3 regions of the Shinella sp. 1A1 genome follow, and region 1 is predicted to be linked to each of the others. Evidence: predicted binding sites of a transcription regulator. Region 1 holds the regulator's gene; each other region holds the start of a gene.
The links. Region 1 encodes LexA, which represses DNA repair genes until DNA is damaged. Its sites were predicted from a motif close to TGTTCNNNNTGTGTTCNG; they were not measured.

Region 1 (2,267 bases):
TCGCCTGCTGGCCGGAGGGACGCCAGCACCCGGAGGTGCTGGTATCGGAGGACGGCCGTCTCGTCGCCTTCCTCAGTGACGGCAAGGTGGCGGCGAACCGCACGCGCCCGCCGGGCTTCATCTACGACCAGTGGCGAAGGGCACTCCGGCTCGGCGAGCTCGTGAAGCCGGACATGCGGACGACGGCCGGCCTGACGATCGAACAGGTGAAAGAAGAACCGGCCGATACGTCACCACAAAAGCGCCCGCGCCGGAAGGCCGACCGCGGGAAGGCGGAAGCCGCCCTGATCGCGGCGCTGGAGACAGCCGAACGGAAAAACGGCTTCGTCTGCGAAAGGAAGGCTTTCTGCGCCGCCGTCTCACCGAGCGGCTGGCGGATCGTCACGCTGGAGGACACCGCTTTCCTGGGCCTTGCCTGCGACGGGGCCGACCTCGTCGTCGTGCCCTTCGCCCTCCGGCTCGATGCCTGTCGCTCCGGCGCAAGGCTCGTCACCGCGCGGCACCTGAGAAGGACCGGTGCCCTCGAAATCAGGCCGGCGACGGATTCCGTCTCCCAGGCGCTCGGCGATGCGGAGTTCACGGGAGCCGTCGAAACGCTCGACCGCCCCTGGTCCCGGCACCGCACCTACGACTGGCGCACCGACCGTTTCGAAACGGACACGCCGCTCAGTGATAGCGGCGAATAAGGCCGACCAGCTTGCCCTGGACCTTGACGCGGTCGGGGCCGAAGATGCGGGTCTCGTAGGCGGGATTGGCGGCTTCGAGCGCGATGGAGGCGCCCTTGCGGCGGAAGCGCTTCAACGTCGCCTCCTCGTCGTCGACCAGCGCCACGATGATCTCGCCCGGATTGGCGCTGGTGGTGCTGCGGATGATGACCGTGTCGCCGTCGAGGATGCCTGCCTCGATCATCGAATCGCCCTTCACCTCCAGCGCATAGTGATCGCCGCTGCCGATCATCTCGGCCGGGACGGTGACGTCATGCGTGTTGTTCTGGATGGCGGAGATCGGCACGCCGGCGGCGATGCGGCCCATGACGGGCACCGAGACGGAAGAGGCCATATCGGCTTGCGGCGCGGTGCGCTGTGGCGGGGCGGCGGCCGGCGCGGGCTGCTTGCCGCGGCTGCCCTCGATGACGGCGGGGGAAAAGCCGCGCCGGGGCTGGAGGCTCGGCGAATAGGCTTCCGGCAGCTTGATGACCTCGAGCGCGCGCGCCCGGTTCGGCAGGCGGCGGATGAAGCCGCGCTCCTCAAGCGCCGTGATGAGACGGTGGATGCCGGACTTGGAAGCAAGGTCCAGCGCATCCTTCATCTCGTCGAAGGACGGCGGAATGCCCGATTCCTTCATACGCTCATGGATGAACAGCAGGAGTTCCTGTTGTTTGCGCGTCAGCATGGCATCCCCATCGAGAATCGTGAAACAAATCCAGAACAGACACTATCTGTTCCATATGTGTTCCGCAAGGGGCCGCTGAAACAATAATGCCGCTCAGGCGGCAGGCTCGCGCAGGAGAAGGACGTCGCAGGGGGTGCCGGCGTCCGCGGCGGGCGCGTGCGGCGCACGGATCAGCAGCCCCTCGGATTCGGCGAAGATCTTCATCATCGAGGAATCCTGCTTGTCGAAGGGCGTGACGAGGAGTTCGCCGGCCGGGCCGCGGGCGATGCGGGCGCGGACATAGTCCTGCCGGTGGTCGTTCTCGCGGAGCGGCACGGCGGCGATCGCCTTGTGCAGGCGGCTCTTCGGCGGCAGGTGGGCGAGGCGGCGGACCAGCGGCTCCAGGAAGAGCAGCGAGCAGACCATGCTGGAGACGGGATTGCCGGGCAGTCCGACGAACTGGACCGGGCCGAGCCGGCCGACCATCAGCGGCTTTCCGGGCCGCATGGCGATGCGCCAGAAGTCGAGCTCCATGCCGGCCTCGCCGAGCACCGGCTGGACGAGGTCGAAATCGCCGACGGAGGCACCGCCCAGCGTCACCAGCACGTCGATGTCGAGCGACAGGGCATTGCGCACCGCTTCGAGGATAGCCTGCTTGTCGTCGCCAACGATGCCGAGATCGATGATCTCCGCGCCGGCCTCGCGGGCGATGGCCGAGACGCCATAGGTGTTGGAGGCGATGATCTGGCTTGCGCCGGGGGATGCGCCGGGCGGCACGAGCTCGTCGCCGGTCGCCAGGACCGCGATGCGCGGGCGGGCATAGACGGCGAGCGTTGCATGGTTCATCGCGGCGGCGACGGTCAGGCGGCCGGGATCGAGCACGCCGCCGGCGCGCA
Region 2 (2,267 bases), 1.5 Mb from region 1:
CGCGGCGTCCCGCAGGAGCTGGAGGCCGCTGGGATCGGGCTCGGCCATCTTTTCGACGAGCGCCGTCGAGGCGCGGGCATTGCTCGTCACCCCGGCCATGCCGAGGCGGGCGAAGCGATCGATCTGCAGGGCGCGGGCCCTTGCGACCCTTGCGGCGACGGTTTCGCTGGTCTCGGCGGCCATGGGGCGGATGAGGTCCGTCGCCGAGACCGCCGGCACGTCGATGCGGATGTCGATACGGTCGAGCAGTGGGCCGGAGACGCGGGCCTGGTAGTCGCTCACGCAGCGCGGGCCGCGGGCGCAGGTGCGGCCCGGCTCGCCCGCCATGCCGCAGCGGCAGGGATTCATCGCCGCGACGAGCTGCACGGCCGCCGGATAGCTGACGCGGTGATTGGCGCGGGCGATGATGCATTCGCCCGTTTCGAGCGGCTGGCGCAGGGCGTCGAGCGCCTGCGGGGAGAATTCCGGCAGCTCGTCGAGGAAGAGGACACCGTTATGGGCGAGCGAGACCTCGCCGGGCCTTGCCCGCGGCCCGCCGCCGACGAGGGCGGCCATGGTGGCCGAATGATGGGGCGTGCGAAAGGGCCGGCGATCCGACAGCCGGCCGCCGGAAAGCTGGCCGGCGATGGAATGGATCATCGAGACTTCGAGCAGCTCCGCCGGCGAGAGCGGCGGCAGGATGGCGGCAAGGCGCGCGGCGAGCATCGACTTGCCCGAGCCGGGCGGGCCGACCATCAGGAGGTTGTGGTTGCCGGCGGCGGCCACTTCCAGCGCGCGCTTGGCGCTTTCCTGGCCGCGGATATCGGCAAGGTCTGGCAAGCCGGCGGCGGGGGCGCGGATCGCCGGCGCCGGCCGCGCGAGGACCTGCGTGCCCTTGAAATGATTGGCGAGCGCGATGAGGCTGCGCGGCGCGAGAATGTCGAGCCCACCGCCGGCCCAGGCGGCTTCCGCCCCGTTCTCCGCCGGGCAGATGAGGCCCTTGCCGAGCGCATTGGCGCCCATCGCGGCGGGAAGCGCGCCGGTGACGGAGGCGATCGTGCCGTCGAGGTTCAGTTCGCCGATGACGATGTAGTCCTCCAGCGCATCGCCGGGCACGGCGCCGAGCGCCATCATGAGGCCTAGCGCGATGGCGAGGTCGTAATGGCTGCCTTCCTTCGGAAGATCGGCCGGGGCGAGATTGACGGTGACACGCTTCGGCGGCAGGGAAAGACCGGACGCGTGCAGCGCGGCATGGACCCGCTCGCGGCTTTCGGCGACCGCCTTGTCCGGCAGGCCGACGATCTGCATGCCCACCTTGCCGGGCGCGACCATGACCTGGACGTCCACCGGAACGCCCTCGATGCCCTGAAACGCAATCGTACCGACCCGCGCCACCATGCCTGCCCCCGCCTGCCGTGCAGCGCCGCGCGCCGCTCATGTGCTAGCGACGCCGCAACACCTTTTTGCCGAAAACCGCTCCCGCAACCGCCTCTGGGTTGCAGCCGCAAATCTGGCATGAAAGACGGAATGAAACAAGAACAATTATAGAACTGAAGCGGGAATTTTCCGCCCATCGGTTGTGGGCGGTTGCATTTGCGGAACGAAGCCGGGACCGTTCGCGAACGGACGGTCCCGGCGCGCCTTGCCGTGGCGGCTCAGCGCTTCTTTTCGATAGCGTCCCAGAGGAGAGAAGCGATGTCGGCGCCGCCGAATTTCTTCACTTCGCGGATGCCGGTGGGCGAGGTGACGTTGATCTCGGTCATGTAGTCGCCGATGACGTCGATGCCGACGAAGATGAAGCCGCGCTCGCGCAGGGCCGGGCCGATGCGGGCGCAGATTTCCTTCTCGCGCGCCGTCAGTTCCGTCGCTTCCGCGCGGCCGCCGACATGCATGTTGGAGCGGGCGTCATGCTCGGCGGGCACGCGGTTGATCGCGCCGACCGGCTCGCCGTCGATGAGGATGATGCGCTTGTCGCCCTTGCGCACGTCCGGCAGATACTGCTGGGCGATGAAGGGTTCGCGGAACATCTGGCCGAACATTTCGAGCAGCGAGGAGAGGTTGCGGTCGTCCTTGGTGGAATGGAAGACGCCGGCGCCACCATTGCCGTAGAGCGGCTTGAGGATCATGTCGCCCATCTCGTCGCGGAAGCGGCGGATCTCGGCCGGGTCACGCGTGATGAGGGTCGCCGGCATCAGGTCGGCGAATTCGGTGACGAAGATCTTCTCCGGCGAATTGCGCACCCAGGCCGGGTCGTTGACGACGAGGGTCTTCGGGTGGATGCGCTCCAG
Region 3 (2,267 bases), 140 kb from region 1:
AGCCCGGCGGCGCGCAGCGCCTTCGGCCAGTCGGCGGGGTTTTCCGGCGTCTCGCCCGTCAGCGTGCGGGCTTCCGCCTCGTTCATGAAGAGGAAGGCGAGGGCGGAAAGGCTGCCCTGGAACCGCACCACCTTGGCCGGGGAAATGGCGATGCCGGCGACCGGAACGCCCGACGCCTTGGCTGCCTCGACCATGGCGGCCAGCGTCTCGCCCGGCAGGTTTGCATCGGTGAGGATGAGCGCGGCCGTGTCGATCGCCTCGCGCATCGCGCGCTGCTGAAGGCGGCGCGGCGAGAACAGCCGGTAGAGCTCCATGTCGGCCAGCGCGATGACGAGGTTGCCGTCACGCTCGATGATGGCGGTGTAGCTCGGCGTCGCGCGGTCGAGGAAAATGAAGGGCGTATCCTCCACGCCGGCCGCGGCCGCAGCGGCGGCAACGATGTCGCCGTCGGAATCGCCGCCGCGCGGCGAAACGAGCCGCACCTTGTGGCCGAGCCGGGAAAGGTTGCGCGCCGCATTGAAGGCGCCGCCGCCCGCTTCCACGAACCATGCGCCCGGATTGCTTGCGCCCGGCGCCGTTTCGCCGGCGATGCGTCCGCGCCTGTCCACATGGGCGCCGCCCATCACCAGTATCGTCCTGTCCGTCATGGTCTTCCTTCGCATCCCCGCCGATTCGCCCGCATGGAGCCTGATCGGCCGTGGTATCCTGTCTCGTCTTTCGTGCCGTTCGCCCGCTGAAACGAAAATAGAACACGCTCTCGATTTCCAAAGTCATTCAATGAGATGAATGGGTCTTGCGAAACGAGAACAAAAAGTGTACATAGCTTTCATCGGCGGCTTCGTTGCCTGTCTTGCTTCAATAACCTAAAGGTGGACCAAATGGCACAGAACACTTTGCGGCTCGTAGAGGATAAAACAGTGGATAAAAGCAAGGCACTCGAAGCGGCTCTCTCTCAGATCGAGCGCTCCTTCGGCAAGGGCTCCATCATGAAGCTCGGCGGAAAGGACAGCGTCATCGAGGTCGAGACGGTTTCGACGGGCTCTCTCAGCCTCGACGTCGCGCTCGGCATCGGCGGCCTGCCGAAGGGCCGCATCATCGAGATCTACGGTCCGGAAAGCTCGGGCAAGACGACCTTGGCGCTCCAGACCATTGCCGAATCCCAGAAGAAGGGCGGCATCTGCGCCTTCGTCGACGCCGAACACGCGCTCGACCCGGTCTATGCCCGCAAGCTCGGCGTCGATCTGGAAAACCTGCTGATCTCGCAGCCCGACACCGGTGAACAGGCGCTTGAGATCACCGACACGCTGGTACGCTCTGGCGCCATCGACGTGCTGGTCGTCGACTCGGTCGCCGCGCTCACGCCGCGCGCCGAAATCGAGGGCGAAATGGGCGAAAGCCTGCCGGGCCTCCAGGCCCGCCTGATGAGCCAGGCGCTGCGCAAGCTGACCGCCTCCATCTCCAAGTCCAACACGATGGTCATCTTCATCAACCAGATCCGCATGAAGATCGGCGTCGTCTACGGCTCGCCGGAAGTGACGACTGGCGGCAACGCGCTGAAGTTCTATGCTTCCGTCCGCCTCGACATCCGCCGCATCGGCGCGGTCAAGGAGCGCGACGAGGTCATCGGCAACCAGACCCGCGTCAAGGTCGTCAAGAACAAGATGGCCCCGCCCTTCAAGCAGGTCGAATTCGACATCATGTATGGCGAGGGCGTCTCCAAGACGGGCGAGCTCATCGACCTCGGCGTCAAGGCCGGCATCGTCGAGAAGTCCGGCGCCTGGTTCTCCTATAACAGCCAGCGTCTCGGCCAGGGCCGCGAGAACGCCAAGACGTTCCTGCGCGACAATCCGGATCTTGCCCGCGAGATCGAGATGACGCTGCGCCAGAATGCCGGCCTGATCGCCGACCGCTTCCTGGAAAACGGCGGTCCGGACCCGAACGACGGCGACGACGGCGAGCCCTGATCGCTCCGGCGCCGCGCGCGCCCGTGCATGACGCGGATCGGTCTGCGATTGCGCCCCATGCGGAACGATAATCCGGAAACCGGCCTCTTCTTCGTGAAAGGCCGGTTTTTTGGTGTCTGGACAGGGAAGGGTGCGGGCGATAAAAGCCATCAATTCTCGCGCGCGCCCGCGGTTTACGGCCTTTCCCGGGAAAGGCGGCCGGCGTGTGCAGTTTCGACGGAACTGGCGGATGGAGAGCCTCGCAAGGGGCTTCCGGCGGGCACTCCGGCCGGCGGGGCGGTTTCGCGTCTGCCGAATATGACA

Region 2: the regulator LexA is predicted to act here: its motif matches at 1,514-1,531, upstream of ACZ48C_RS00425 (YifB family Mg chelatase-like AAA ATPase).
Region 3: the regulator LexA is predicted to act here: its motif matches at 735-752, upstream of recA (recombinase RecA).

The regions. Positions count from the first base shown of each region.
Region 1 is NZ_AP039671.1:1,598,260-1,600,526, reverse strand. It holds gene ACZ48C_RS08090 (ComEC/Rec2 family competence protein) at 1-686, shown strand, start outside; gene lexA (transcriptional repressor LexA) at 667-1,392, opposite strand; gene ACZ48C_RS08080 (molybdopterin molybdotransferase MoeA) at 1,486-2,267, opposite strand, start outside.
Region 2 is NZ_AP039671.1:77,742-80,008, reverse strand. It holds gene ACZ48C_RS00425 (YifB family Mg chelatase-like AAA ATPase) at 1-1,377, opposite strand, end outside; gene gshB (glutathione synthase) at 1,635-2,267, opposite strand, start outside.
Region 3 is NZ_AP039671.1:1,457,477-1,459,743, forward strand. It holds gene ACZ48C_RS07405 (carbohydrate kinase family protein) at 1-647, opposite strand, end outside; gene recA (recombinase RecA) at 879-1,964, shown strand.